Regions from separate parts of the Macrococcoides bohemicum genome, predicted to be linked through region 1. Evidence: a T-box and tRNA genes for the amino acid it is inferred to sense, from the RefSeq annotation. Region 1 holds a T-box; the other holds one or more tRNA genes.
What was found. A T-box is a leader RNA that pairs with one kind of tRNA and senses whether it is charged. The one in region 1 lies ahead of serS (serine--tRNA ligase), so its partner is inferred to be a tRNA-Ser.
Positions count from the first base shown of each region.

Region 2: it has a tRNA-Ser gene. The T-box ahead of serS (serine--tRNA ligase) is inferred to sense a tRNA for this amino acid. The anticodon was not compared.

Region 1 is NZ_CP054482.1:9,833-26,291, forward strand. Features, by position in the region: gene gyrA (DNA gyrase subunit A) at 1-2,546, shown strand, start outside; gene alsS (acetolactate synthase AlsS) at 2,741-4,408, shown strand; gene budA (acetolactate decarboxylase) at 4,419-5,120, shown strand; gene HT586_RS00065 (NAD(P)H-hydrate dehydratase) at 5,159-5,968, opposite strand; T-box leader at 6,068-6,274, shown strand; gene serS (serine--tRNA ligase) at 6,326-7,597, shown strand; gene HT586_RS00075 (YceI family protein) at 7,860-8,375, shown strand; gene HT586_RS00080 (DUF2232 domain-containing protein) at 8,516-9,436, shown strand; gene HT586_RS00085 (DHH family phosphoesterase) at 9,461-11,428, shown strand; gene rplI (50S ribosomal protein L9) at 11,431-11,877, shown strand; gene dnaB (replicative DNA helicase) at 11,896-13,293, shown strand; gene HT586_RS00100 (adenylosuccinate synthase) at 13,613-14,908, shown strand; gene HT586_RS00105 (YitT family protein) at 14,991-15,878, opposite strand; tRNA gene HT586_RS00110 (tRNA-Glu) at 16,011-16,085, shown strand; tRNA gene HT586_RS00115 (tRNA-Asp) at 16,103-16,175, shown strand; gene yycF (response regulator YycF) at 16,345-16,459, shown strand, end outside.
Region 2 is NZ_CP054482.1:1,827,489-1,843,947, reverse strand. Features, by position in the region: gene HT586_RS09590 (HTH-type transcriptional regulator Hpr) at 1-262, opposite strand, end outside; gene HT586_RS09585 (YtxH domain-containing protein) at 454-810, opposite strand; gene HT586_RS09580 (HIT family protein) at 870-1,295, opposite strand; gene HT586_RS09575 (ABC transporter ATP-binding protein) at 1,436-2,170, shown strand; gene HT586_RS09570 (ABC transporter permease) at 2,163-3,380, shown strand; gene HT586_RS09565 (hypothetical protein) at 3,403-3,921, opposite strand; gene hemE (uroporphyrinogen decarboxylase) at 4,061-5,101, shown strand; gene hemH (ferrochelatase) at 5,120-6,040, shown strand; gene hemY (protoporphyrinogen oxidase) at 6,056-7,432, shown strand; gene lplA (lipoate--protein ligase) at 7,500-8,486, shown strand; gene HT586_RS09540 (IDEAL domain-containing protein) at 8,562-8,771, opposite strand; gene HT586_RS09535 (competence protein ComK) at 9,016-9,573, shown strand; tRNA gene HT586_RS09530 (tRNA-Asn) at 9,653-9,727, shown strand; tRNA gene HT586_RS09525 (tRNA-Ser) at 9,729-9,817, shown strand; gene HT586_RS09520 (ketopantoate reductase family protein) at 10,059-10,979, shown strand; tRNA gene HT586_RS09515 (tRNA-Met) at 11,212-11,285, shown strand; tRNA gene HT586_RS09510 (tRNA-Asp) at 11,293-11,368, shown strand; tRNA gene HT586_RS09505 (tRNA-Phe) at 11,373-11,445, shown strand; tRNA gene HT586_RS09500 (tRNA-His) at 11,468-11,543, shown strand; tRNA gene HT586_RS09495 (tRNA-Gly) at 11,551-11,624, shown strand; tRNA gene HT586_RS09490 (tRNA-Asn) at 11,632-11,706, shown strand; tRNA gene HT586_RS09485 (tRNA-Glu) at 11,711-11,782, shown strand; tRNA gene HT586_RS09480 (tRNA-Ser) at 11,828-11,916, shown strand; gene HT586_RS09475 (PH domain-containing protein) at 12,133-12,600, shown strand; gene HT586_RS09470 (hypothetical protein) at 12,616-12,876, shown strand; gene HT586_RS09465 (1,4-dihydroxy-2-naphthoate polyprenyltransferase) at 12,929-13,849, opposite strand; gene HT586_RS09460 (isochorismate synthase) at 13,993-15,297, shown strand; gene menD (2-succinyl-5-enolpyruvyl-6-hydroxy-3-cyclohexene-1-carboxylic-acid synthase) at 15,284-16,459, shown strand, end outside.

The sequences.
Region 1 (16,459 bases):
ATGGTATGAAACCCGTACATCGTCGTATATTATACGGAATGAATAATCAAGGTATGACACCAGATAAACCCTATAAGAAGTCTGCACGTATCGTAGGAGATGTTATGGGTAAATATCACCCACACGGTGACTCTTCAATTTATGAAGCAATGGTTCGTATGGCACAGGACTTCAGTTATCGCTATATGCTCGTTGATGGACAAGGAAACTTTGGTTCTATGGACGGCGATGGTGCAGCTGCGATGCGTTATACAGAGGCACGTATGTCTAAGATTGCTATGGAATTAATGCGTGATATCAACAAAGATACGATTGATTTTACAGATAACTACGATGGTAATGAACGTGAACCAGTCGTGCTACCTTCTAGATTTCCTAATCTACTTGTCAATGGTGCATCAGGAATTGCGGTTGGTATGGCAACAAATATTCCTCCGCACAACTTAACGGAAGTTATTAACGGTGTTTTAGAATTAAGTAAAAATCCTGACATTTCGATTCCTGAATTAATGGAGTTTATTCAAGGTCCTGATTTTCCTACTGCAGGCTTAATATTAGGTCGTAGTGGTATCCGTCGTGCATATGAGACAGGTCGTGGATCTGTTATTATGCGAGCGAAGACGTTAATTGAAACCCGTCCAAACGGTAAAGAAACGATTATCGTAACAGAAATCCCTTATCAGGTGAATAAAGCACGTTTAGTAGAGAAGATCGCTGAGCTTGCACGTGATAAAAAGGTTGATGGTATTACAGATTTACGTGATGAGACAAGTTTAAAAGAAGGTGTACGTATCGTAATTGATGTACGCCGTGATGCGAACGCAAATGTTATCTTAAATAATTTATATAAATTAACACCGTTACAAACTTCTTTTGGTGTGAATATGTTAGCGCTTGTTGATGGACAACCGAAAGTTTTAAATATTAAACAAGCAATCTATCATTATTTAGAGCACCAAAAAGTAGTAGTTCGTCGTAGAACGCAATATAACTTGAAGAAAGCTGAAGATCGTGCACATATTTTAGAAGGATTACGTATTGCATTAGATCATATCGACGAAATTATTGCTTTAATTCGTGGTTCAAAAAATGATGCTGAAGCGATGGAAGGATTAATGGAACAATTTAAGCTTTCTGAGCGTCAGGCACAAGCAATATTAGATATGCGTCTACGTCGATTAACAGGACTTGAACGTGACAAAATTGAAGAAGAATACCAGGAATTACTGAAATATATTGATGAATTAAGAGCCATCTTAGCAGATGAAGAAAGATTACTGGAAATTATTCGTGAAGAATTAATTGAAATCCGTGAAAAGTATGGTGATGAACGTCGTACAGAAATCACAGCAGGCGGATTTGATCATTTAGAGGATGAAGATTTAATCGATGAAGAAAATATCGTTATTACGTTAAGTCATAATAACTATATTAAACGTTTACCAGCATCGACTTATCGTACACAACACCGTGGTGGACGTGGTGTTCAAGGAATGAATACTTTAGACGAAGACTTTGTTAGTCAAATGGTAACGACCTCAACTCATGATAACGTATTATTCTTTACGAATATGGGTCGTGTTTACAAAGTTAAGGGATATGAAATTCCTGAACTATCTCGTCAATCAAAAGGAATACCAATCGTTAACGTATTAGAACTGGAAAAAGATGAAAAGATTAGCACGATGATTGCGGTGAAAGACTTAGAACGTGAAGATGCCTTTATTATATTTGCGACGAAACAAGGTATTATTAAACGTACGAATCTTTCTCATTTTGCGCGTATTAATAAAAACGGTAAGATTGCAATTAACTTTAGAGAAGACGATGAACTGATTGCTGTACGTTTAACAGATGGTAATAAACAGCTAATTATCGGTACAAAAAATGCATCACTCATCCGTTTCGAAGAAGATAAACTGCGTCCACTCGGAAGAACAGCTGCAGGTGTAAAAGGTATTTCATTACGCGAAGGCGATGAAGTAATAGGACTTGACGTTATTGAATCTAATGGTGAACATGAAGTATTGATTGTTACTGAAAATGGATATGGTAAACGTACGGGTGAAGCAGAATACCGTATTTCTAACCGTGGTGGTAAAGGAATTAAAACAGCAAGTATTACCGAGAAGAACGGTAATCTGGTATGTATCACAACAGTTAACGGTGACGAAGATATTATGTTGGTGACGAATCAAGGTGTAATCATTCGTTTAGATGTTGCTGAATTCTCTCAAAATGGTCGTTCAGCGCAAGGTGTACGCTTAATTAAGTTAGGTGAAAGTCAACTTGTTGCGACTGTTGCGAAAGTGGAGAAAGAAGAAGCTGTCGATGTAATCGATGAAGATAAGTTGCCAGGTGAAGTAATTGCCAAACAAGAAACAACATTAACTGAAGAAGCATTAGAAGATAATAATGAAGATATAGAAGCTGAAGATGGTCATGTAGTTGGCACGCTCGAAGATGAAGAAGATGACGCTCAAAAAGATATTTTAGAAAGTTCATCTTTTGATGATATTTTTAAAGACGAAGAAGAAACTGAATAAAATTGTAAAGAACTAAAGCCAATTTTTTAAGTTGTGCTTTAGTTTTTTTATTTCCTGAGTAATATTGAAATCACTTCAATATTGCTGGAAACGTTTTATATGTTTTTTGAAGGCGTATTATTTGAAGTAAGCATGTATTCGTACTAGCATTTAAATTGTAAAAAAATATAACTTTAATTAGGAGCGTTAATATTATGAAAAAATCTGGTGGAGATTTATTCGTTGATACATTAATTAATCATGGTGTGACACATGTATTCGGAGTACCTGGAGCGAAAATAGATAAAGCATTTGATGTTTTAGAAGATAGAGGTCCCGAAGTCATTGTGACACGTCATGAACAAAATGCGGCACTTATTGCACAAGGTATCGGTCGTATCACAGGTAAACCTGGCGTTGTACTTGTAACGAGTGGACCAGGGGTAACCAATTTAGCGACAGGATTAGTGACGGCAAACTCTGAAAGTGATCCGGTCGTTGCGATTGGGGGTAATGTTAAACGAGAAGACAGTTTAAAACGTACACATCAATCATTAGATAACGCTGGTCTAATGAGTCACGTTTCTAAGTATTCAGTTGAAGTTCAGGATGCGAACAGTATTTCTGAAGCAGTTACGAATGCATTCCGCGCCAGTGTTGAAGGACGTAAAGGTGCAGCATTTGTAAGTATCCCACAAGATGTTATATCAGCAGAAAACGTGGAGGTGGATGCTATTGAAGTGAAAGAACCACCTGTTTTAGGACCGGCACCCAATTTTGAAATTGATACATTGGCTGAAAGAATTAAACAAGCAAAGTTACCAGTATTTTTACTTGGGATGCGTGCCTCTTCAGAAGAAAATACTTTAGCGATAAGAAAATTTATGGCAAATAATGCGATACCAGTTGTAGAAACCTTCCAGGGTTCTGGTATTATTTCAAGAGAATTAGAAGAGCATTTCTTCGGAAGAATTGGCTTATTTAGAAATCAGCCTGGTGATGAATTATTAAAACATGCCGATTTAGTAATATCAGTAGGTTATGACCCAATTGAGTACGATCCAGTTATATGGAATAAAGAAAATGAAAAGACAATTATTCATATAGATGAAGTGCAAAGTGATATCGATAATCATTATGCACCGGTAACTGAATTAATTGGTAATACTGCGCTCACAATTCAACGATTAGATGAGAAATTAGATCCAGGTGATATTCAGCTTGATGAAAATGCTCAAAAAATATTATTAAATGTGGCACAAATGATTCAAAAGAAATATGAATTGCCTGAAGATTACATGAATGCTGAGAAAGTAAATCCTAAACATATTGTTAAAGCAGTACGTGAATTAATTGATGATGAAACAACAGTTACTGTAGATGTAGGGTCTTTATATATTTATATGGCACGTTATTTTAGAAGTTATGCACCACGTCATCTATTGTTCTCAAACGGAATGCAGACATTAGGTGTAGCGCTACCATGGGCGATTGCAGCATCAATCGTTCGACCAGGTAAAAAGATCGTTTCTATGGCAGGAGATGGAGGTTTCTTATTCTCAGGTCAGGAACTTGAAACTGCAGTTAGACTTAAAGCGCCAATTGTACAACTTATTTGGAATGATGGCCATTATGATATGGTTAAGTTCCAGCAGGTAAGTAAATATGGTAAAGGTGCAGCAGTTGACTTAGGACCTGTTGATTATGTTAAATATGCTGAATCTATGGGTGCAAAAGGATATAAAGTGAATCACTCTAGTGAGTTAGAAGATATTCTGAAGAAAGCAATGGCAGAAGAAGGACCGGTTATTGTAGATATTCCTGTAGATTATAGTAACAATGCTAAATTAATGGAAGATTTATTACCAGACGCTACAAACTAGGAGGATAACGATGAATAACTTATATCAATATTCAACAATGGGTGCACTTGTAGGAGGCATGTTTGAAGGAACATTTAAAATGTCAGATGTACTTTCAACAGGAAACTATGGTATCGGAACAATGGATGGATTAAATGGTGAACTGATTGTTTTGGATGGTACACCTTATTTAATTGAAAGTACAGGGAAAGTACGCGTTGTATCACCTGAAGAAACAACACCATTTGCAAGTATGATGGACTTTAACCCGACAAAGACATTAACTTTTAAAGGTAGTTTAAATAAAGAATACTTAGACGAAGAAATATTAAGAGCAATGCAGGGCATGAACTATTTTCATGCAGTAAAGATTACAGGTAAATTTAAATTGATTAAAGCAAGATCAGTGAAGAAACAACAACAACCATATCCAAAACTTGTTGAAGCGGTTAAAGAACAAGGCTATTTTGATATTCATGATACTGAAGGGACATTGTTTGGTTTTTATACACCTCATTTCATTATGGGCATCGGTGTTGGAGGTTATCATGTGCATTATTTAAGTGACGACGTGACACAGGGTGGTCATGTATTTGATTATGAAATTGAAGATGTGAAAGTTGAACTTGCTTTGCAGGAAGATTTTATCTTAAAAATGCCGGATACTAATCATTATCGTGAAAATGATTTAAATGATCCGGAAATGCTTAAAGATATTGAAGCAAGTGAATAGAAAAACAATCCTGAATCATTTGATTCAGGATTGTTTTTCTATTCCTCTAGCTTTTTCATCATATAAGGTAATTCATCGATAATACGGCTTGCTGGTACAACATACATTTCCTGAGCTAATTGATCTCCGATTAAGCTATGAATGAAAACAGCTTGTTTAATTGCTTCTCCTGTATCGAATTGACCTAGGAAACTTGCGATAATACCTGCTAATGCATCTCCCATACCGCCTGACGCCATTGCTGCATTACCGACAGTGATTTTATAATCACCGCTTTTCAAATATAATTCTGTTTCATGTTTCTTTAATATAACATGTGCACCTAATTCATCAGCTTTAGCACGGTTACGTTCAGGTGTCTGTTCTGCAATAGGAATGCCGCTTAATCGTTCCCACTCCATCTGGTGTGGCGTGAAGATAACATTACATTTTGGTAACGGATGTTTTAATTTGCTTAATATAGTAATAGCATCTCCATCTATAATTAACGTTTGATGTTCCTGAATATGTTGAAATAATAATGTTAAAACATTATTCCCCTGGAAATCCAGACCAAGTCCAGGACCGATTAAAATACTATCTGCGTTGTCTATTAGCTTTGTCAGGCGTTTTATATCATTAATGTCAGAAACCATTGCTTCAGGACATCTTGAATGTAATGCTGTATGATTTGTATTGTGCGTAGCAACTGTTGTGAGTCCCCCACCACTGTATACACAAGCACGAGCTGCCATCATAATTGAACCACCCATATTCTGGTTGCCTCCGATGAGCAATATGCGACCATAATCCCCTTTGTGTGTAAGTACTTTGCGTTTTGGTATGCTGATAGACTCAATAATTTGCATGATCATTCTCCTTATAATGTGATATCCTTATTCGCTATAGAATGACATAAATAGTTGTCATTCTTATATCCATATGATACTATATTATCAAATTAGATAATAAATTTGTCATTTGGGATAAGTAATGTTGAAGTAATTTTAGAGACATAGCGGTTGGTGTAAGCTATGATACTACATACATGAAATTCTACCCATAATTAAAGTTTGGCAAACCGGTGATGAGCCGTTATGTAATGGAGAGAATAGTTGAGACGAAAGTATTAACTATTAATTAGGGTGGCAACGCGTAAATACCACGTCCCTTTTCGGGATGTGGTATTTTTTTGTACCCAAAAATAAAATTAGGAGGCAATCAACATGTTAGACATTAAATTATTTAGAAATGATGCTGAGTTTGTTAAGAAAAAATTAGAAATGCGTGGTATCGATACGTCAATCGTCGATGAAATATTAAATTTAGATTCTAAAACACGTGAATTGACTGCAAAGACTGAGGAATTAAAAGCGAAACGTAATAAAGCAAGTGAAGAAATCGCACTTAAAAAACGTAATAAAGAAAATGCAGATGATGCAATTGAAGCAATGCGCACAGTTGGTGATGAAATTAAAACAATCGATGCAGAATTAAATACAGTATCTACAGATTTACGTGATAAATTAGTACGTTTACCTAACTTAGTAAGTGATGAAACGCCTTTTGGTAAAGATGAAGATGATAATGTAGAAGTTCGTAAATGGGGTACACCACGAACGTTTGATTTTGAGGCGAAAGCACACTGGGATATCGTTGAAGATTTAAAGATGGCTGACTTTGAACGTGCTGCTAAAGTATCTGGTGCACGATTTGCTTTCTTAACTAAAGACGGTGCGCGTCTAGAGCGTGCTTTAATGAACTTTATGCTGGATACACATCGTGAAAATGGCTATCAGGAGATGGTGACACCGCAACTTGTAAATGCTGATTCTATGTTTGGAACTGGTCAATTACCGAAGTTTGAAGAAGACTTATTTAAAGTTGAGAAAGAAGGATTATATACAATTCCTACTTCAGAAGTGCCATTAACAAACTTTTATCGTAATGAAATTATGACATCTGATATGTTACCGACTAAATTTACTGCGATGACAGCTTGTTTCCGTAGTGAAGCAGGATCAGCGGGTCGTGATACACGTGGATTGATTCGTATGCACCAATTCAACAAAGTTGAGATGGTTCGTTTTGAAACACCTGAAAATTCATATGCAGCATTAGAAGAAATGACGCGTCATGCAGAATCAATATTAGAAAAATTACAAATCCCGTACCGTACGATTAATTTATGTTCTGGTGATATTGGGTTTGGAGCAGCAAAAACATATGATGTTGAAGTTTGGTTACCAAGCTATAATGCATATAAAGAAATTAGTTCTTGTTCGAATATGACTGATTTCCAGGCAAGACGTGCAAATATCCGTTTCAAACGTGATAAAGATGCGAAAGCTGAATTTGTGAATACATTAAACGGATCAGGTCTTGCTGTAGGTCGTACATTTGCAGCGGTTGTTGAAAACTATCAAAATGAAGATGGTTCAATTACTGTGCCGGAAGTACTTGTTCCTTACATGGGCGGACAAACAATTATTAAATAATCTGAATAAAAAAATAAATTGTTTAAAATAATTTAGACAAGGTATCTATAAAAGAGGTACCTTGTCTTTTTGTTTTAAAAATATGACAATCAAAAAACAAAAAAACAAAATAATATATTTTTTATACTTGCATATATAAAATATATCTGATATATTTTATATATAAGTTAGAAATAAGGAATGATTACACATGTTTAAAAAGCTTTTTGGTAAAGACAAAGCAACAAAAACTAAAACAAATAACGAAAGAGGTAATTTAACGATGACAAATTTTACTTTAGACAAAACACACTCAGGAATTGACTTTTCAATTAAACACATGATGGTTTCAAAAGTTAAAGGAGAATTTACAGATTTCGATGTAACAGTTACTGGAGACATTAATGATTTATCTTCTTTAAATGTTAAAGCATCAGTTAAAGTTGATTCAATTGATACAAACAATGCTGATCGTAATGGTCATTTAAAATCTGGAGATTTCTTCGATGTAGAACAATACCCAGAAATCACTTTCGTATCTAAATCATTAACAAACAACACAATTACAGGTGACTTAACAATTAAAGATGTTACAAACGAAGAAACATTTGATTTAGAATTCAATGGAGTTCACAAAAGCCCAATGACTGGTGGAGATGTGACTGGTTTAGTAGTATCAGGATCAATCAACCGTGAAAAATATGGTTTAACTTGGAACCAAGCGTTAGAAACTGGCGGCGTTATGGTTGGTAAAGACGTTAAATTTGAAGTTGGTGCAGAATTCGCAATCGAAGGTTAATTTATAATTTTTAGACTGCCTAATTATTAGGTAGTCTTTTTTTTTTTGTATTTTTAATAAAAATGTACATACATTGAGGTATTTTAAGTAAAGTTGTAAAATAGAATAGTTATAGAAATATTTTTAGAAAGTGAGAATTTATGTTGAAGATTGATTTAAGTAAGACGATTGTCGTTACGATGATTATGATGATGGTAACGTTACTGATAAATTTCCTGCCGTTTATGGCATTCATTATCGCACCGTTTCTGCTTATACCGACTGTATATTTGTTCTGTAAGTCGCGTAATAGTTTTTATATCATGAGTTTAATCGTAATACTCATAACTATTTTTATGTCGATATTTACGATGCAGGTCATAATGGGATCGATATTTGCTGGATATATCATTGGTCAATTACTGATAGAACGTACATCTAAAGAGCGCATGCTTTATATCCTTACAGTTTTTTATAGTATATATACACTTGTATCGATTATCTTCCTTCAGTTAACTGACTATTTACCTAAAGTGCAGACTTGGTTTAAGCCAACAATTGATATTTATAATGAATACTTATCTAAAGGTGTTAAAGAAGGTACAATTCCTGCTTATCAGTTAGAGATGTTTAATACAAGTATGAATGAAGTGATTAAACAAGTACCTGGAATTGTTATTTTATCGCTATTTTTATTAGCTTTATTACAATTGGTGATAACTTTACCTGCATTACGCCAGTTTAAGATTGCGACACCTAACTTTAGATCATTATATACATGGCAGATGCCGAAAGTACTATTAATCATTTATTTATTTGTACTATTAGCGCATTTTGGAATTTCAGAAACTGATTATGTTCCTCTCGGAATCGTGATAAACTTAAGATATGTATTAGAGTGGATGTTATTCATTCAAGGATTATCTTTATATAGCTATTTTATAAAGATGAGAAAAATTCATCTGATTGTTAAAGTTTTTATATTCTTTATCGCGTTTTTATACGCTCCCATTACTCAACTTTTCGGAATAATTGATTTGATGGTAAACTTAAAGAAAAGAATACCAAAAAAGTTTAAGTAATAAATAATTTAATGAGGTGTCACAATGAATAGGAAGTACAATAAGCAAACATTAATTATGCCATTTATTGTTATGTGTCTCGCAGCTTTTATTGTTACAGGAATACTTTATACGGTACATCCTATGACAGCGACGGTTTCATTCGGCATACTTTTTGTCATCACGTGCATCAGTCTTTTCTATTTAAGATATGGTATCAGACACAATGAATCTTATATTGCGAATTTATCAACATCTATTGATAAGGGAAAACGTTATGCAATAAGCGAATTACCCATCGGTGTTATTCTTTTAGATGAAAATGAGCATATTGAATGGCATAATCATTTTATTAATGAGAAGATTAATGCTCCTATTATTTCTGAATCTATTCATAATTTGTTCCCTAATTTGCTGAATCAACTTAAAAATACAGGCGTAAATGAAGCCACTGCCAACTTTGAATCATACAAATTTAAAGTAACATATGGTGAAGATTTAAACACTTTGTATTTCTTCGATATTACCGATAAAGTTGAAATAGAACAATTATACGATGAAGCTAAGCCTATTATAGGGATACTGTTCCTGGATAACTTCGATGAAATTACACAAAACATGGCTGATGCGCAACGTACGGAAATTAATAGTATGATGTCGACTGAAATTAATAAATGGGCTGAAGAGAATAACGTATATATTAAACGTTATCAATCAGATCAATATATGATGTTCTTTAATCAAAAGATCTTACATAAGATTGAAGAGACAAAATTTAATTTATTAGATAATATACGTGAAAAAAGTCGAGAAATCAAAACGCATATCACACTGAGTGTTGGCATTGGTGAAGGCTCTGAAAATTTACTGGATCTTGGTACATTAGCGCAATCAAGTTTAGATTTAGCTCTTGGTCGTGGTGGTGACCAGGTAGCGATTAAGAACATGAATGGAAATGTTCGATTCTATGGTGGTAAAACTGATCCTATGGAGAAACGTACACGCGTTAGAGCACGTGTTATCTCTCATGCACTCCGCGATATTTTAATCGAAGGTGAAAACGTCATTATTATGGGACATAAACGTCCTGATATGGATGCGATCGGTGCTGCAATTGGTGTTGCACGCTTTGCTAAGATGAACAATTTAAAGGCGAATATCATTCTAAATGATTATGATGTTGATGATACTTTATCTCGTGTTATGGCTGAAATTGCAGAAAAACCTGAGCTCGATGAAATATTTGTGTCTTCAGAAGAAGCATGGAATTTAATGGCGAAGAAGACGACATTGGTTATCGTAGATACACATAAACCTGAAATGGTGATTGATGAAAGTATATTAAATAAAGCGTATCGTAAAGTGGTGATCGATCATCATCGTCGTGGCGAATCGTTTATCGAGAGTCCACTGCTTGTATATATGGAACAATATGCGAGTTCTACAGCAGAACTTGTAACTGAATTACTGGAATATCAACCGACAGAACATAAGTTGACGCGTCTAGAGGCAACGGTAATGCTTGCCGGCATTATTGTTGACACACGTAACTTTACGCTGCGTACAGGTTCCAGAACATTTGATGCAGCAAGTTTCTTAAGAAACCATGGTGCTGATACGATTCTTTGTCAGCATTTCTTAAAGGATGATATTGAAACGTATATTAAACGTTCCGAAATTATTCGTACCGTGCAGTTAGAAGATAATGGCATAGCAATTGCGCATGGCCCAGTAGGTGAGATCATTCATCCGGTTATTGTTGCACAAGCTGCTGACGAGCTTTTGGGTATAGAAGGTGTTGAAGCATCTTTTGTGGTGGCAGAGCGAAAAGAGAATGTCATCGGTATTTCTGCCAGATCGTTAGGAGAAATAAATGTTCAGCTTGTTATGGAAAGTATGGGTGGCGGTGGTCATTTATCAAATGCTGCAACACAACTTGAAAATGTCACGATCAATGAAGCAATTTTGCAATTACAACAAACTATAAATGAACAAAGTGAAGGAGAAGATTAGTTATGAAAGTTATATTTACTCAGGATGTTAAAGGAAAAGGTAAAAAAGGCGAAATTAAAGAAGTACCAGTAGGTTATGCAAATAACTTCTTATTAAAGAATAAATATGCTGTAGAAGCTACACCAGGAAACTTAAAACAGTTAGAAGCACAAAAGAAACGTGTTGAGTTAGATAAGCAACATGAATTAGAAGAAGCGGAAAAACTAAAAGAGAAATTAGAATCACTGGAAGTAAAAGTAACTGCTAAATCAGGTGAAGGTGGCCGTTTATTTGGATCTGTAAGTTCTAAACAAGTAGCTGATGCTTTAAATAAGCAACACGGTATCAAACTTGATAAACGTAAAATGGACTTACATGATGGCATCAGAAGTCTAGGTTATACGAATGTACCTGTTAAATTACATAATAAAGTAAGTGGTACATTAAAAGTTCACGTTACAGCAGAATAAAATTTTTAGGAGGATAATATGTCAGATTATCTTGAAGGTAAGAAACTGCCTTTTAATTTAACAGCTGAGCAATCTGTATTAGGTGCTATCTTTATTGATAATGAAGTATTATCTTCTGTGCTTGAAACATTATTGCCGCTACATTTTTACAGACAAAGTCATCAGAATATATTTCAGGCGATGCTTACTTTATCTGAACAAAACGATGTTGTAGATATCATTACTGTTATGAATCAAATGACGCAGGATGGAACGCTTGAAGCGAGTGGCGGGGAACTTTATCTTATTGAATTGTCAGAGAAAGTACCTACTGCTAGAAACGTTGATTTCTATGTGGATATTGTTTATCGTGATGCCGTAAAGCGTCGTTTAATTCATGTTGCTGATAGTATTATGGCTGATGGATATAATGAGTCACTCGATTTGGAAACATTACTTGCAGATGCTGAAAAGCGTATTATGGAAGTGTCGACCAATCGAGGTGCAGACGGATTTAAAGAAATTAAAGATGTGTTAACACAAGTCTTTAATAATGCGGAAGAACTTGATAATAATAAAGGCCAAACGCCTGGTATACCTACCGGTTATCGTGACCTGGATCAAATGACTGCAGGTTTTAACCGTAATGATTTAATCATAATCGCAGCACGTCCATCAGTAGGTAAGACAGCGTTTGCTTTAAATATTGCCACACAGGTGGCTACAAATGATCATCCGTATACAGTAGCAATATTTAGTCTTGAGATGGGTGCAGATCAACTTGCAACACGTATGATATGTAGTACAGGGAACGTTGATTCGAATCGACTGCGAACAGGACAGATGGACGGAGAAGATTGGAATCGTTTCACAGTTGCTGTAGGTAAATTATCTCGAACAAATATTTTCATTGATGATACTCCAGGAATTCGTATTACAGATATTCGTTCTAAATGCAGACGACTTCATCAGGAACATGGACTGGATATGATATTGATTGACTATCTACAGTTGATACAAGGTTCTGGAAGTCGCTCAAGTGAAAATAGACAACAAGAAGTGTCTGAAATATCTCGTATGTTAAAGGCATTAGCGCGTGAATTAGAGTGTCCTGTTATTGCCTTATCTCAGCTCTCTCGTGGCGTGGAACAACGACAAGATAAACGACCGATGATGAGTGATATTCGTGAATCGGGATCGATTGAACAAGATGCTGATATTGTAGCCTTCTTGTATCGAGATGATTATTATAACCGTGGACAAGGTGAAGATGGCGAAGAAGTAGAAGTTGATGCAGGTGCGCAAGATGAGAATGGTGAGATAGAAATTATTATTGCTAAGCAGCGTAATGGTCCTACAGGGACTGTTAAATTGCACTTCTTAAAGCAATATAACAAGTTTACTGATATCGATTACGCACATGCAGATATGATGTAAAAAAACTATAAAACACGTACTTTAAATCGATAAATATATTTAAAGTACGTGTTTTTGTTTATAATTTACAAATAACTTTCAGGAATGTTTGTACTTATTATATTGATTTTTCAATAAAAATATTAAATTTCAAAACGAAAAAACAGTATAAATCAAATGAAATAAAGAAGATTATTCATTTATGCATTCCTAAATACATAAAACCTTATTTCATAAGGAAAAATTATGTATAATTATTAATGTTCGGTTTTTGGTTGATTTTTCATCTATATATTGATAGAATGGCTAAGGTTAGTCAAGAAAATTTGGAGGTGCACGCATGTCATCAATCGTAGTTGTTGGGACGCAGTGGGGAGACGAAGGTAAAGGTAAAATCACAGATTTTTTAGCTGAACAGGCAAATGTGATTGCTCGTTTTTCAGGTGGTAATAATGCAGGTCATACTATTAAATTCGGTGGAGAAACGTATAAATTACACTTAGTACCATCAGGAATTTTCTATTCAGATAAATTATCAGTAATCGGTAATGGCGTTGTTGTAGATCCGGTTGCTTTATTAAAGGAATTAGATGCATTAAATGAACGTGGTATAAGTACAGATAACTTACGTATCTCAAATCGTGCCCAAGTTATTTTACCGTACCATTTAAAACAAGATGAATTAGAAGAAGAAAAACGTGGCGACAATAAAATCGGTACAACGAAAAAAGGTATTGGACCGGCATATGTTGATAAAGTACAACGTATCGGGATCCGTATGGCTGATTTATTGGACGAAGAAACATTTAGAGCAAAGTTAGAAGAAAACTTAAATGCTAAAAATGAACTATTCGAAAAAATGTTCAATGCTGAAGGATTCACTTTTGAAGAAATCTTTGAACCTTACTTTGCCGCAGGACAACGATTGAAACAATATACAGTGGACACTGCAAAAGTATTAGATGACGCTTTCGAAGCAGAAGAAAAAGTATTGTTTGAAGGTGCACAAGGTGTGATGCTTGATATCGATCATGGTACTTATCCATTTGTTACATCAAGTAACCCGATTGCAGGTAACGTAACAGTTGGTACTGGTGTAGGACCGACTTTTGTTGATAAAGTTGTAGGCGTATGTAAAGCTTATACATCACGTGTAGGAGATGGGCCATTCCCAACTGAACTATTCGATGAAGATGGGCACCATATCCGTGAAGTAGGTCGTGAATACGGTACAACAACAGGACGTCCACGCCGTGTAGGTTGGTTTGATTCAGTTGTATTACGTCATTCACGTCGTGCGAGTGGTATTACAGATTTATCAATTAACTCTATTGATGTATTAACAGGTTTAGAAACTGTTAAAATCTGTACAGCATACGAATTAGATGGTGAAATTATTACTGAATACCCTGCTAACTTAAATGCATTAAATCGTTGTAAACCAGTATTTGAAACGTTACCTGGATGGACAGAAGATGTTACTGGTGTTAAGACGATGGAAGAATTACCGGATAATGCACGTCGTTATTTAGAGCGCATTTCTGAATTATGTAATGTTAAGATTTCTATCTTCTCAGTAGGACCAGATAGAACGCAAACAAACTTACTTGAAGATTTATGGCAAACAGATAAATAAGCTTTAATTAAATGATTAATATAAAAAATAGCAATAAAGGAATCTATTGAAATAGACTACTTTATTGCTATTTTTTATTGTTTTAATGGATATCTCTCTTTTTAAATCTTCCACCTTTAACTTCTGATACATTGCCGATTGCAACAAATGCATTTTCATCATAATGATTAACGATGTCTTTTAATTTAAATTCTTCTAAACGTGTAATGACACAGAAGATGACTTTCTTATCTTCACCGGTATAAGCACCTTCTCCAGATAAATATGTAACACCACGTCCTAATCGGTCATTAATAGCATCACCAATTTCTTCGTGTTGATCACTTATAATCCATACTGATTTTGATTCATTTAAACCTTGCTGTACGATATCAATTGTTTTAAAAGCGATAAAATAGGCAATTACTGAATACATTGCTGATTCCCATGTAAAGATGAATCCGGCAGCAACATAGATGAAAAAATTAATAACCATAACGATTTCTCCAACTGAAAAAGGAGATTTATTACTAATAAGAATGGCAAGAATTTCAGTCCCATCTAATGAACCACCATAACGAATGACGAGTCCTACACCAAGGCCAAGAATCGCCCCACCAAAGATAGTGACTAGAAATTTCTCATCTGCGAAAGGAGGAACAGGATGTAATAGGGCTGTCCCAATTGATAAAATAGTAATGGCATATAAAGTGGATAAAGCAAATGTTTTACCGATTTGTTTATATCCTAGGTAAAAGAATGGGATATTTAATAAAAAGATAAATAATCCAAGAGGTACTTTAAGTAAATGTGAAGCCATAATTGAAATACCTACAATACCTCCATCGAGTAATTTGTTAGGTACTAAAAAGAGTTCGAGTGCCACTGCCATGAGAATTGCACCTAAAGTGATGAAAGAAAAACGCTTAATCTTTTCTTTTAAAGGCAGCTTTTTGTGTTGCTTTACCACTTTTTCCAAGGGTATTGACATAACATGCTCCTTTCTTGATTAATACAGAGTGTATACATATCAATTATACTAAATTTTTTAATATTTCTTAAAAATAATGCTTGATAAATGTAAATTCAACATGCTATAATCAATCTTGTGCTATTAATTAATGGCCCCTTGGTCAAGCGGTTAAGACACCGCCCTTTCACGGCGGTAACACGGGTTCGAATCCCGTAGGGGTCACCATTTATTTTAATACGTAAGGTCCCGTGGTGTAGCGGTTAACATGCCTGCCTGTCACGCAGGAGATCGCGGGTTCGATTCCCGTCGGGACCGCTAATTAGTAAGGCAATTGCCTTACTCATTCATATTTAGAAGTTAGACTTTTGTCTAGCTTCTTTTTTTGTGATGTCGTATAAAATGCGACCTTATAGAAAAAAGTACAAAACAGTGGTAAATTATAGAGTAGGGTATTATTGAATTTTACCAGAGAAGAGGGACGCCAATGTCGAGAAAAATCGTTGTTGTAGATGATGAAAAACCGATTGCAGATATATTAGAATTTAACTTGAAAAAAGAAGGCTATGAAGTACATGTTGCTTATGACGGTGATGATGCTG
Region 2 (16,459 bases), 540 kb from region 1:
TTAAATATCCACGCTTTTCAAGGTTTTTAGCAAAGTTAAACACAGTTGAAACATGCATCACGCCATATTGACTCACTTGTGAAATCGTTGCCTTTTCAAGGTTTCTGATGATTATTAATATATGATGTTCATTAATATTTAAATCATAAGGTTTAATCCATTTTTGCCAGTCTTTTTCCACGGTTTTCCATAAAGCTTTACTCAACTGAGATACTTTATGTGTAAAAAGCATTTTTTCAATTACATCTTTTTCACGTTTCATAACGCTGCCATCCTTTCACTTGTATATTAAATTTATATTATTGCTATAGTTAAAATAAAAAAAAGTATGATGATAACATCATACTTTACTATAGGATAATAATATTTTAACATAATACATTTGTGAAACAAGATATTTTTCTGAATTTTTAAAAATATAAAAAGAAGATATCATATCTTCTTTTTTTATATCTATTTTTTTGATAAGTTATCCATAATTTCAGTTTTACGATTATTTAAGTTTTCGATATTGCCTTTTAAATTCTCAACATTTGGCTGAATATCAGATTTATAATGTGCAATCATATCTTTAATTTCATCTGTCATCGTTTTCATCACTTCTTGTGAAGCATCTTTTGTTTTGAAGACAGCATCTTTTACTTCATTTGCTTCAATCTTTAACTGATTCATCTGTGCTTTAGTGTCATATGCAGTTGATTGAAAGTTTTGTTGTAATTCTTTACCTGACTTCGGTGCATTTAATATTGATGTTGCTGCACCTGCAGCGATTCCTACACCAAATCCTAATAATATACGTGAAAATTTCATAAATTGATCCTCCTCAATTTGCTTGTACTAATCTATACCCATAATTTTTAATAACATGCTTATTTTATCGCATTGCTGATTGCATCTTTTAATTCATGCATTGCTGTTTCGTTGAACGCGTCCGCATGTGTTTCCCACTTGTAACCGAACCCATCTATATCATCTTCATAACGTGGAATGATATGGAAATGGATATGGAATACAGATTGATCAGCGAAAGCACGATTATTTTGAATAATGTTGATTCCAGCTGGACTAAATGCAGCATCAACTGCTTTAGCAACTTTTTGTACAGATTGAATAACTTTTGCTAAATCTTCAGGGTCTACAGATAAGATATCTTCAGCTGCATTTTTAGGGATAACGAGTGTATGGCCTTTTGATACTTGTGAGATATCTAGAAATGCATATGTATACTCATCTTCATAAACTTTATATGAAGGGATGTCACCTTTTAATATTTTTCCGAAAACTGTTTCACGCATTGAAAACGCCTCCTTAAATTATTTGCTATTTTGTTTATTATAATGTAAATAATGAAAATATTCATTCAATCACAATTCGTTATGAGAAATAATCATTATTTGATACAATAAATTTAAATTAAGATGAACGGAGAATGCATGTGACAGTTAAAGTGAGTAATTTAACAGGGGGATATGGTAATCAACCTGTTATTCATAATATAGATTTTGAATTAGCACCTGGTCAGATTATCGGACTTATCGGATTAAATGGTGCCGGAAAAAGTACGACGATTAAGAATATGTTAGGGTTGCTACGTCCGTTAGAAGGTGATATTGAAATCAATGGCTATAAACTCTCAAACGATCCATTTAAATATCGCTCAGAACTATCGTATATTCCAGAGTCACCTGTGTTATATGATGAATTAACATTAGAAGAACATATCGATATGACGGCGATGGCATATAATATTGATGCAGAGGTAGCTATGGAACGCGCGATGCCGATATTAAAGATATTTCGTTTGGAAGATAAGCTGAAACAATTTCCTGTTCATTTCTCGAAAGGGATGAAACAGAAAGTAATGATTATTTGTGCATTTATCCCGGAACCAGCGCTTCATATTATTGATGAACCATTTTTAGGACTAGATCCTTTAGGGATACAATCGATGCTTGATCTTATGGTGAAAGCGAGAGAAGCCGGACGCACTGTATTGATGAGTACCCATATTTTAACGACGGCAGAACGTTATTGCGACTCATTTTTACTGATGCATCATGGTAAACTAATCGGTAAAGGTACGCTTAATGATTTGAGGTTGCAGTTTAATATGCCGAATGCCACACTGGACGAAATTTATATTTTTGCAACAGGTGATGCGCATGAATAAGGCGGTTCAACTTTTTAATCAAAGGCGAGCGAAGAATCATAAAGAAGTAGCTTATTATAGTAAGTTTATCTTTAATGGTCATTTTGTCGTATTCTTATCAATTGCTTTTGGTGCATTGATGTTACAGTATTCACAAATGGTAAAACACTTATCACCGCACATCAATTATCATCTTATTATTGCAGTAACACTCGCTATGCTAACCATTACGAATATTAGAACTTTCGTCAGACCGGCAGATCAGATTTTTTTACTGAATTTTGAACAGCATATGAATGCCTATTTTAAATCAGCAATGATAAGAAGTGCATTGATTCGAATTGTTATTTTTGCAATTGTTGCAGCTTTATTTATTCCGCTATATTTTAATGTAGTAGATCCATCGGTGAGAGGGTTTATTTGTGCTATTATATTAGGACTCTTAATGATTATCATTGGTATACGGATCCGTTTTTTAATGATGAAGTTAGATATAGCGCAACATTTGAGCAGTCTACTGATATTTTTAATGTCATTATCTGGAATCTATACTTCACTTGAAGGCTTACCGATGACAATCTTTCCGATTATCATTTTTGGGTTTGGTCTGATTTATCTGCTTATTAAAAATACACAATACCGTACAGTAAACTGGCATGCAATGATAGATTACGAAGAACGATTGACACATCAACAAAATAAAACGATTAATATGTTTACAGATGTAAAAGGTATGAAAGATACTGTTAAACGACGTCGTGTACTAGATGTTTTATTAACTAAGAATAAAACTAAGTACAATCAGCAACATATGTTTGAGTTTTTATTTGTTAGAAATTTTCTGCGCAGTAGTGATGCATTATGGATTATCATTCGACTCATCTTAATTGCAGCTGTTGTGATGTGGATTGTGAATCAGGAAATTATTGCAATGATTATCGGCGCATTTTTAGTGTATGCGATTGTCTTACAAACATCACAATTTTATAAACAACAGGCATTTCAGTTGTGGCCACAAGTTTGGCCAGTTCCGGAAAGTTTGGTATTAATAGGTTTCAAACAGTTCATGCGTAAACTCGTATGTCTTACAACAATGATTATCGCGGTAATCTATATTATATTTTATCCTGCGCACTTCTATTATGTGGCTGTATTTTTCCTGCTTATGCTCTGGACGATGCGTAATGTAACAGAGAAAATTGAAAAACGTATGAAATTATTAAAGGATTGAGACATCTGTCTCAATCCTTTCTTTAATCTTCTGCTTCTGTTAATCCTTCGGGTTTCTCTACATATAAATATTTTGAATAATATATATTGGCCATAATATCTTCTGATTGATACATAGATAATGCTTCTTTACTGAAGTTTTCTCTAAAGAAGCTGCTCTTTCTGAAATCATCTATCTGACTCTTTCTATCAAACTGGAAAGTCGCAACATATGTTTCACCACGTTTAGGACGTAATAGACGGAAAGCCTGATATCCTTCGTAATCATTAAGTTTTTCTAAAGGGAAAGGTTTCGTATCAAAGACTTCCTGACGCGCTTCTTTCACAATAAAATAAAGTAATAAAGTCGGTTTCTCAAGAAGTTTACCATCATTAATAACATTAGTGAATGATTGTGGTGCACTAAACATCGATTTATCATCCGTTTCTTCATATAAATAAGCATTGTCTTCATTATAGAAAGATAATATTTGTCGTTTTGAATATTTCCTTTTTATTTTATCCAGGAAAAAGCTGGAACCATAAGTTATATAAGTATACATCGTTATCATCCTCTCTTTATTTATCTATACCCAAAATACAAGATTTATGTCAGTTTAATGACATTAGTTTTTTATGCTACTTTATAATAATTCTTATGATAAAATCAGACTATATACGAAAAAATTGGGGGAAGTTTGTTTGAATTCATTTAACGATACGATTTTAAAAGCAGCAAGAGGAGAAAAAGCATCCCATACACCGGTTTGGTTTATGCGTCAGGCAGGAAGAAGTCAGCCTGAATACAGAAAGATTAAAGAAACACATAGTTTATTTGAAATTACACATGATCCAGAACTTTGTGCATATGTAACAAAGTTACCGGTCGATCAATATAACACGGATGCAGCAATTCTTTATAAAGATATTATGTCTCCGCTTGGAGCAATTGGTGTTGACGTAGAGATTAAATCTGGTATTGGACCGGTTATCGATAATCCAATCCGTACGATTCAGGACGTTTCTCGTTTAGGTGAGATTCATCCGGAACAAGATGTACCGTACATTTTAGATACAATTAAATTATTAACGCAGGAACAGTTAAATGTACCATTGATCGGATTTACAGGCGCTCCGTTTACTTTAGCGAGTTATATGATTGAAGGTGGGCCATCTAAGAACTACAACAAAACAAAAGCGATGATGTATGAGCAACCCGAAGCATGGCATATGCTCATGGAGAAACTAGCTGATATGTGTATTACATATACGCACGCACAAATCGATGCTGGTTGTAAGATGATTCAAGTATTTGATTCATGGGTTGGGGCGTTAAATAAAGCGGACTATCATCAGTTTATTGCACCACATATGACAAGAATTTTTGCTGGGATAAAAGAAAAACAAGTACCAGTTATTACATTTGGTGTAGGTGCAAGTCACTTGATCGAAGAGTGGAATGCTTTACCTGTCGATGTATTAGGATTAGACTGGAGACTGCAAATAGAAGAAGCACGTGCAAAAGGCATTACAAAGACTTTGATGGGCAACCTGGATCCTGCAATCTTACTTGCACCATGGGAAGTAATTGAGCGTCATTTAGTTCGCATTTTAGATCAGGGATTACAATCGGATAGTTATATCTTTAATTTAGGACATGGTGTATTTCCGGAAGTTAAGCCGGACACTTTACGTCGTGTAAGTGCTTTTGTACATGATTATTCAGCGAAATATAAAGCTTAAAATTTGGGGGAAGAATGAATGACTAAAAAGGGATTACTCGTTATGGCTTATGGTACGCCATATAAAGAAGAGGATATTGAACCATACTATACACATATTAGACATGGTAGAAAACCATCTGAAGAAAGTTTACAAGATTTAAAAAATCGTTATAAAGCAATCGGTGGTATCTCACCGCTAGCAGGGACAACAGAACGCCAGGCAGAAGCTTTAGTGGAAGCATTAAATGAAGCTACAGGTGACGACTATCAATTATATATCGGTTTAAAGCATATCGCACCTTTTATTGAAGATGCAGTAGAAGCGATGCATAATGATGGTATTACTGAAGCGGTAACAATTGTCTTAGCACCACATTATTCTAACTTCTCAGTAGGAAGTTACAATAAACGTGCCGCAGAAGAAGCAAGTAAATATGGTATTCAACTTAAACATGTTGAATCATTCTATAATCAGGATAAATTTATTGAATTCTGGACAGATCAAGTGAACAGTACACTCGATACAATTCCAGAGACTGATTGGGAAAAGACAGTGTTGATCGTCAGCGCGCATAGTCTACCAGAGAAAATTAAAGCAGCGGGCGATCCTTATCCAGATCAATTAGAGGATACTGCAACAATGATCATGGACAATTCTAAAATTTTAAACGTTGAGACTGGATGGCAGTCAGAAGGTAATACACCAGATCCATGGTTAGGACCTGATGTACAGGATTTAACACGTAAATTACACGAAGAAGAACAGTATGAACATTTTATCTATACACCAGTAGGATTTGTCTGTGAACATTTAGAAGTTTTATATGATAATGATTATGAATGCAAAGTCGTGTGTGACGATTTAAATGTGAAATATTATCGCCCTGCGATGCCGAATACGGATGAACGTTTTATCGGTGCGATGGTGGATGAAATTCAAAGTGTATTAAATCAATAGAAATGAGTGTTTAACATGGCAAAGAAATGTGCAGTGATCGGCGCAGGTATTACAGGGTTATCAGCAGCGTACTATCTGCAAAAAGAAGATTCATCGATTGAGATTGATATATTAGAAGCGGGCGATGTACCAGGTGGTAAGATTAAAACTTATCAAAAAGATGGGTATACGATAGAATTAGGTCCAGAATCATATCTTGGACGTAAAAAGATTATGACAGAACTTGCTGAAGCAATCGGTTTAAAAGATGACATTGTGATAAATAATACCGGAAAATCATATATTTATGCCAAAAATAAACTTTATCCGATACCAGGTGGTTCAATATTAGGTATACCAACTGAGATGAAACCATTTTTATCAACACGTCTTATCTCACCAATTGGAAAATTACGCGCAGGTATGGATTATTTGATTCAACCAAAACCGATGGAACCGGATGTTTCAGTCGGTGCTTTTTTCAGACGACGCTTAGGAAATGAAACTTTAGAGAACTTAATAGAACCATTGTTATCAGGTATATATGGTGCTGATATTGATAAGTTAAGTTTAAAATCTACATTCCCAGACTTTAAGGCGACTGAAGAAAAGCACGGTGGTCTTATAAAAGGAATGCGTGCAAACAAGAAGAAAGCACCTAAAAGTAAAGGGCCGGTTCAGGGACAGTTTAGACAATTTAAAAATGGTCTGATGAGTTTTATAGAGGCACTAGTAAAAGACATAGAACAAAAAGGTGTCCATATTAAATATAATCATAAAGTTGATGCCATTGAAAAATTAGACAACGGCTATCATATTACTGTAAATGGGGAGAAAGTATACTACGATAAAGTTATTATTACTGTTCCACATACAGTATTTCGAGAATGGCTTAATGATGGACCATTAAATTATTTCGATTATATGGAGACGACAAGTGTTGCTACTGTTGTTATGGCCTTTGATGATAGTCAGGTGAACAACAAAGAAAATGGAACAGGTTTCGTTATTGCTAAGAACTCTGACACCGTCATCACTGCGTGTACGTGGACAGATAAAAAATGGTCTCATACAACGCCACCCGGAAAGACATTGTTACGTGCATATGTAGGTCGTCCAGGTAGCAATGTCGTTAAGGACAATGACGATGCAGCAATTGTTAAACTCGCACGCAATGACCTGGATAAAATGATGGAAATTAAAGGTGAACCTGAATTTACGATAGTGACGAAGTTATTTAATAGCATGCCACAATATGAAGTAGGTCATATTGATCGTATTCACTCAATTCAACATTATCTTAAGACACACTATCCTGGTTTAGTGATTACCGGTGCATCTTTTGAAGCGGTAGGACTGCCAGACTGCGTTGCTCAAGGGCAGCGCGCTGCATTACAAATTGCACATGAATAATCAAAATATTATCTATAATGAATCTACAGCATTATAATGAAATACAGACGCACTTTAGGAGGATGTTATGAAATTTATTCACAATAATAATATAACGGATCCTTCATTGAATTTAGCAATGGAAGAATACGTATTGAAACATTTACCGAAAGATGATTCCTATTTCTTATTCTATGTTAATGAACCTTCAATAATTATCGGAAAGAATCAAAATACATTTGCTGAAATTAATCAATCATATATTGATGAACAAAATATTCATGTCGTCCGCCGTATTTCTGGTGGTGGAGCAGTTTATCATGATTTAGGCAATTTAAATTTTAGCTTTGTAACAAAAGCTGATGAAGACAGTTTCCATAACTTTAAGAAATTTACGATGCCGATCGTAGAGGCACTTAATAAATTAGGTGTACAAGCTGAGATGACAGGACGTAATGATCTTCAGGTTGGCGAACGTAAAATCTCAGGAAATGCGATGTTTCAATCGGGAGATCGCATGTTCTCACACGGAACACTGATGTTAAACAGTGATATTGAAGAAGTCGTGAAGAGCTTAACAGTAAGTGAAAAGAAATTAATAACAAAAGGAATAAAATCTATTCGTTCACGTGTAGCAAATATTCAGGAATTTCTTGAAGAACCAATGTCAATGGAAGATTTTAAACAGACATTACTGAATTCAATATTCGATGGTGAGATTGAAGAATATCAACTTCAGGAAGAAGACTGGAAGAAGATAGAAGAAATCAGTGAACAGAAATATCGTAACTATGACTGGAATTACGGGAAAAATCCGAAATATAACTATGAAGTCAAACAGAAATTTCCTGGCGGTATGTTGGAACTTAAGATTAATGCCATTAAAGGCATGATTGATGATATTAAAATATTTGGTGATTTCTTCGGTGTAGGCGAAGTTACTGAGATTGAACAGAAACTTAAAGGATTACCACATAATCAAAGGGCTGTGAAGGCAGTTTTAGATACAGTAGATTTTGGACATTACTTCGGTAGAATAACGAAAGAAGAATTTTTAAGTTTAGTTGCAAAATAAAAAAAGATAAATTTTTAGCGCCAATCCTTAAAATTAATTTTTGAGGCATTGGCGCTTTATTTGAAAGTATTCAATTTAAATTTCCTCCAGAGCGTTCAATTCACTCGTATATTGAAGAAATGCTTCCTGGTTATGATTTAATAAAGACAAATCAATCTTTTCTTTTAATAATTTCTTTTGATGACTTTTAACAGCTTCGTCAATGATAAGCTCGATATATAAATTATTGAGATTAGATACGAAAGTTTCAAGACCATTTAATTGTGTTTGTTGATTATAGTTCATAAGTGTAACCTCCTAAAATGTATTAAAACGAGTATAGTATATAATATTCTAAATTGCAATAGTATTCAGAAAATTATATTAATTAACATTTATTCGTTTTGATTAATAATATATAACCATATTTTTAACTTTGTAAACATATCTTTTTCTATTGTAAACTATGTTAAATATTTGAAAAAGTTAACAAATGTTAAGTGGAATTGTGTATAATATTATCAATATATTGACAAAGGAGAAAGTTGATATGGAGAAATATATTGTTAATGAAAAGACGATGTATATTAAGGCGTATAGAGATGGTAGAAGTGTACTTTCGGAAATTGGTGAATACGGAAGAGAAACATTTATATTTAAAAAGAAGCCACTTCATATCATTGAAGACTCACTATTCTTTTATCATGCTTCCTATAAAGCGAGAAAAATATCTACGAAGATGATTGCGGAAATCTATACGAAACCACCGATTATCGTCCAGCCCGGTACACAAACATATTTCTTTCCGACGCACAGTGATCGAAGTAACGATATGGCCTGGATCAATGTTCACTACGTAAATAGATTTCACGCAGGGGAACATTATGATACTGTTGTGGAATTTGATGATCAGTCACAAGTATCTTTTCCGGTGACAACGTATACTTTTAATACACAGTATTTGCATGGGATTAAACTCGAATATTGTGTAAGAGCAAAGGCGTTAAAACAGGAAATGTATACGCAGGAAGCAGTGCATTTTGACAAATGCAGGGCAAATCTATTCGAAATGTTAGCAATGTATGCATTATTAGAGAAAAAGGTGTAAATGTTCCATAAAAATATTTACCGAAAGTATTGACCAATTTATTTCAATTGATATAATAGTATTTGTTGATTGAAATTATTCCACAGTAGCTCAGTGGTAGAGCTATCGGCTGTTAACCGATCGGTCGTAGGTTCGAGTCCTACCTGTGGAGCCATGGAGATGTACTCAAGTTGGCTGAAGAGGCGCCCCTGCTAAGGGTGTAGGTCGGGTAACCGGCGCGAGAGTTCGAATCTCTCCATCTCCGTTACAAAACACTTAGTGTATGCTAAGTGTTTTTTTTTATGTTTAAAATAAATTATTGAATAATCTGAATTTTTGAATTATCATAGATACATTATATTTTTGAAATTATGATTACGCATTGATGTATTAATTTTATCTAAATGACTATAAATTAATACATAACAAGTATGTGAATAGTTTAACAAACATACTTATTCCTGTGATAATATAATATTAGATCATTAAATGAGGAGGAAGAAAGTATGAAAATAGTTATGGCAGGCTCAGGTGCGATGGGTGGACGTGTTGGTCTTTATTTAACTGAAAGTGGACAAGATGTGGTGATGCTTGATAAATGGCAGGACCATGTTGATGCGCTGAACAGTAATGGTGTTGCTGTTCATTCTTATGGTGAAACAACCAACCACAAAGTTAAAGCAGTATTTATGGATGACTATAATGAACCGGCTGATTTGGTAATTTTATTAACAAAAGCTCTGACTGCTGAAGAAACGATCGATAATTTAATTAAACAGGGTGTCATCACAAAAGAAACGAAAGTGATGTCACTGATGAATGGTTTAGGTCATGGTGATATGCTGCTGAAGAAATTGTCTGTTGAGCAAGTTATACTGGCTGTAACAATGTGGTCAGCGGGTTTAAAAGGACCAGGTGAATTAATTTTAGAAGGAACTGGTAATATTGAATTTGGATATCCTGATGGACATGTGGATGCATTCATTGAAAAATTGAAAGTAATTTTAGATGAAGCGAAACTTAATGGTGTTATCAGTAATGATATTGTTACATCAATCTGGAATAAAGCTTTAGTGAACTGCTGCTTTAACACATACTGTTCAGTAACGGATAAACGTATCGGGGAATTTGGTGCGTATGAACAAGCAGATGCAATGTTAATCCCTTTAGTTAAGGAAATTATTGCAGTAGGGGCTACTAAAGGTGCTAAGCTGGATTTAGATGCAACAATGGAGAAATTCCATAAAATGTACTCGCCTGATGTCGTTGGTCTGCATTATCCATCTATGACTCAAGATATTCATAATGGACGTAAGACAGAAGTCGATTTCTTAACAGGTGCTGTAAGTCGATATGGTGATGAAGCAGGGATAGGAACACCATATTGTGATATTTTAACGCATTTAGTACATCAAATTGAAAAATAGAAGAATAGATTTTGATTTTTTTACCAGTCATGTAACAACATGTCTGGTTTTTTGATGGTTGCGTAAAAAGAAATAAATCACTAGCTTAACCGCAATAAAACATACTTTTATACAACATTCGGATGCAAACTGCCTCTAAAGATAAAATTTACACTTTTTTGATGTTGCGTTCACAAACTTAAAATGATATATTTTAAAAGTACTCTTTTTACGAGAGACAACATATTATTAACGCGGGATGGAGCAGTCTGGTAGCTCGTCGGGCTCATAACCCGAAGGTCGGTGGTTCAAATCCGCCTCCCGCAATTAAAGTGGTCCCGTGGTGTAGCGGTTAACATGCCTGCCTGTCACGCAGGAGATCGCGGGTTCGATTCCCGTCGGGACCGCCATTTTGGCTCAGTAGCTCAGTCGGTAGAGCAATGGATTGAAAATCCATGTGTCGGCGGTTCGATTCCGTCCTGAGCCATATTTTAATTTTATTATGCAAGGCGATTGTGGCGAAGTGGTTAACGCATCGGATTGTGGTTCCGACATTCGTGGGTTCGATTCCCATCAGTCGCCCCATTGTTAAGCGGGTGTAGTTAAATGGTATAACCTCAGCCTTCCAAGCTGATGTCGTCGGTTCGATTCCGATCACCCGCTCCATTATTAATCCACAGTAGCTCAGTGGTAGAGCTATCGGCTGTTAACCGATCGGTCGTAGGTTCGAGTCCTACCTGTGGAGCCATTTAGGCCCCTTGGTCAAGCGGTTAAGACACCGCCCTTTCACGGCGGTAACACGGGTTCGAATCCCGTAGGGGTCATATAATCAGAAGTGAAATATCGCTTCTGATTTTTTTAATTATTATGGATCGTTGTCCGAGTTGGCCGAAGGAGCACGCCTGGAAAGTGTGTAAACGTCACAAGCGTTTCGAGAGTTCGAATCTCTCACGATCCGCTAATAGAATAAAACTACTGATGATACTTCAATGTAACTTCAGTAGTTTTATTTAGTTATACCGGACATATTTTTACTTAATGTTATTTAATGATAAAAGTTGCTTCAACGTCTATTTTTTAATGTAGAAAGCAAGTATAATATACTTATTCAAATATTATACTTCTAAAGTTTATTGTGAAGTATAATACAAAATAGAAATCATAAGGTGATGAAATGAGAGATAAAGCATCGACACGTAAAGTGTTAGCAGAACTAAACTATCCAGTAAGATATAAACGCTTTTCAAAAATCTTTAAAAGAATAAAAAAATCAGAACGCCGTTTCTTTATTAAATTATTAAAAGTAATCTGCAAAGATATTAAAAACAAAGAACTTATTTATTTTGCGACCTATAGTCATATTAATTTGAATCAACATGGATTATTCATTTTATTAGATGACCGCATTGTTATGGTTCATAGCAAAATGAAATCAAAACGTATTTACTATGAAGTAATTAAATATGCGGATATAGTAAAGATTGATTTTGAGCCCGATACTGAAGGGGAATATGGAGAATTATTTTTCAAATATAAACGTAAAAAATTAAGTGAAAAGTCAGTTACACTGCGTATGATTAAAAGTAAAGACTTGCCTGAAATGGTGGAATTTATTAGAATTAAAATGTCTGAAACAATATAAAGGGGGACATATAAAATGGCGAATATCGATAAATTAGTAACATATGCAGAACTTAAATTAGGTCAGTTTGGTGTAGATTACCGTGAAAATCATGAAGAAGATAAAGTGCAGGAAATTGAACCACGCAGCTACGGAGTAAATGGAACTTCTATTGATGTGCTTTATGATGCACAAAGTTATGTAATCGATTTAACAAAATCTGGTGTGCGTGATGTGACTGAAGAAGATGCACATGCAGTTGTGGGAAGATTAAAAGAATTCTTCAATCAAAAATAATAAAAAAAATAATAAAAAAAATCGTGAGACTAGATAATAGTCTCACGATTTTTTAGATTGCAGTTAATGCTGCGAGATATAAGCCTAGTGCAAATAAGAATCCGAATAAGGTGTTGAATTGTCCGGTAACTTTCATTGCAGGCATCAGTTCGATTGGTGTGTTGCCTTTGAAGAAGCGATTTACTGCTTTAATCGGCAAGTTAAAGCTTAGCAATACAAGTAATAAAAATGGCGAACCATAAGGTTTATAGAACACTGTGTACAGTACTACTAAGAAACTGATTAAGTATAATAATGCCATCGTAATAATTGCGATTGTTTTACCAACTAAGATAACATAAGTCTTTCTACCGCTCGCTTTATCTTTAACACGGTCACGAATATTATTGGCCATATTAATCATGCCGATATTGATTGAAACTGGAATTGACATAATTGCAGGGTACCATTCTAGATGTCCTACCTGAATGTAGAACGTAATCATAATAATTACAAATCCCATAAAGAATCCGGCGAAGATTTCACCGAATGGCGTCCATGAGATTGGTATCGGCCCACCCGTATAGAAATAACCTACTGCCATACATACAATCCCAACAAGTAAGATCAACCATGACGATTGAGAACAAATATAAAGACCCAATATTGCGGCAATGATATAAAAAGCAATTGCTAAATTATATACTGACTTAGGACGCATACCATTTCTTACGATTGCACCACCGATTCCGACTGAAGTATGATCATCCAGTCCGCGCTTGTAATCGAAATATTCATTAAACATATTTGTTGCAGCTTGTATCAATAAGCAGGCAATAAGCATGATAATAAGTAAGTCGATACGGATATCAGTGAAATATTTTGCGCATGCTGTTCCGACAAGTACAGGTACGAAACTTGCTGTTAAGGTGTGTGGTCGCATTAAGTGATAATACTTTGCTATACCAGTGTGTTGTTGTAAATGTTCAGACATATTCATACCTCTTTTATTCTTAATGTATAAATTTTATATTTAATAATAGTCATCGTCAACAAATCTAGCATAATTTGTCCAATAATCATTGAATAATGTTAAAATAATAAGTATATTATTTTGAAGTGAAAGAAGTGTAGAATGTGCCGATTAATCAACAGTTTGAGTCTCATTTAACAACAAATAAAATTAATAAAATTGAACAATTTGATTTAGACTTCCAGCTAAATGTTGCATGGATCATGGATTATTTTCATGCATTTGCAGGAGAGCGTTATGTCTTTATCAATAAAGATAAATCCTTTAAGTTAATCGGTATTGGTCATCATTCAGTAGTTACAGCAGATACGATTCATCCCATTCTAATCGAACGACAGTTTAAGGCGATTGTTCAGGATGCAACATATATTGGTAATGGTTCGCAGTATGATTTAAAGCTTTTTGGTGGCTTTCAGTTTGATAATAATGAAAGTAAAAATTTTTCTGCTTATGAAAAGAGTCATTTCATCATTCCGAAAATACAGATTGTTGAAAGTAATGGACACGCTTCAATAATATTTGTTGATCAATCTTTAGACAAAGCGCAGTTAATCGAAGCATTAAGACATCATACCGGAGATAATGTACCATATAACAAAATAATATCTGCTGAAGATATTGATCTGGACTTATTTAAATCTAATGCACATAAAGCAATATCGATGATGCAGGAAGAAAAGCTGGAAAAAGTTGTGCTATCAAGAAAGAGAAAGATTACGATGGAACGAGATATCGATATTTTGCCACTCATCGATCAGGCGATGAAAAATCATGAAGTGAGTTATTTTGCTTTAATGGAGTCTGGAACACAAACATTTATTACAAAGACACCTGAACAGCTTGTTGCGGTGCAGGATGGCATACTTCATACAAATGCCATTGCCGGAACGATGGGCAAAAGTATTGCAAACGCGAAACAAAAGTTACTATATGATGAGAAGAATCTATATGAACATAAAATCGTTGTAGAAAGTATAAAGGAAGATCTCGCACCGTTTACAAATGAGATTACTTTAAAACAATCACCGGATATATTAGAAAATCAATTTTTCTATCATTTATATACACCGATTAATGCGAAGTTGAATCGTGGTGGATTATTAGAAGTAACTGAAAGTCTACATCCAACACCTGCACTGGGTGGTTTTCCGAAACGTGCGGCGATGCATTTCTTAGCGGAGGCAAATGAAGGGCGTGGATTATACGGTGCACCATTAGGTTATGTTGATTTAAATGATGAAGGTGAATTTATCGTTGCTATACGTTCGATGGTTATCCAGGATAACACTGCGATGCTCTATGCAGGATGTGGTATTGTTAAGTCGAGTGTTGTAGAGAGTGAAGTTTATGAAACAGAAATTAAATTTAAACCGATGTTAGAAATGTTAGGAGTAAATGAAGATGAATGACGCGTTAACTAAACAAGTGTTTCATTTCGTTAAATCATTATATGATTATGGTGTACATGAGATAGTGATTTCACCAGGATCACGCTCAACACCCGTTGCGATAGCATGTGAACTTCATCCAAAGATGAAGACGTATATTCATCCAGATGAACGCAGTGCAGCTTTTTATGCACTTGGACTGATGAAAGCAACGAACAAGCCGGTTGCAGTACTCTGTACATCTGGAACTGCAGCAAGTAACTATACCCCGGCAGTGTCTGAATGTTTTATCAGTCATATGCCGCTCGTTGTGATTACGAGTGACAGACCCCATGAACTGCGCAATGTCGGTGCACCACAGGCGATTAATCAGGTAGGGATGTTTAGCAATTTTGTACAATATGAACGTGACTTTCCGATTGCAGATGATACAGATGAATCGATTCAATTTATCGATGCTGTAATGATGCAGTCTAGTCGTTATTTCAGTGGACCGATGAAAGGCCCGGTACATTTCAATATACCTTTCAGAGAACCATTGATGCCGGACTTTGAGCTAGCAGAAATGATGACAATTACTCCAAAGGTTCAGGTTAGTTATCAGAAGACATTTGATGTCAATACAGTCAAACCAATCATTCGTCAGGAAAAGGGCATCATAATCGTCGGTGATTGTCAGCTGGAAGATTTAACACAGATGCTTGTCTTTTCTACAATACATAATATACCGATTATTGCAGACCCGCTTAGTCAGATTCGTGATTTAAAGCACCCGAATGTTGTGACAACAGGAGACAGTATCTTTAAAGTCATTAAAGATATTCAGCCGGGTTATATTATTCGCGTTGGTAACGCTGTTGTATCGAAAGCGATCAATCAATGGATTAAAACGCAGACAGCACCACAAATTTTAATCCAACCAAGAATTCAGCCTAATACATTTCCGAAAGTGCCGGACTTATTTATCGAAATTACTGCGAATGACTTCTTTAGACAAGTGGCAGAAGAGAAACCAGTCAACAATCAATCATGGATAAAATTCTGGCATACATTAAATGATTTAGTCATCAATCACATTATGCAGCACACACAGACAATATTCGACGAAGGTAGTGCGATGTATCAGATCTTTAAACAAATCAAGAAGAATGAAGTCATTTTCCTGGGCAACAGTATGCCGATT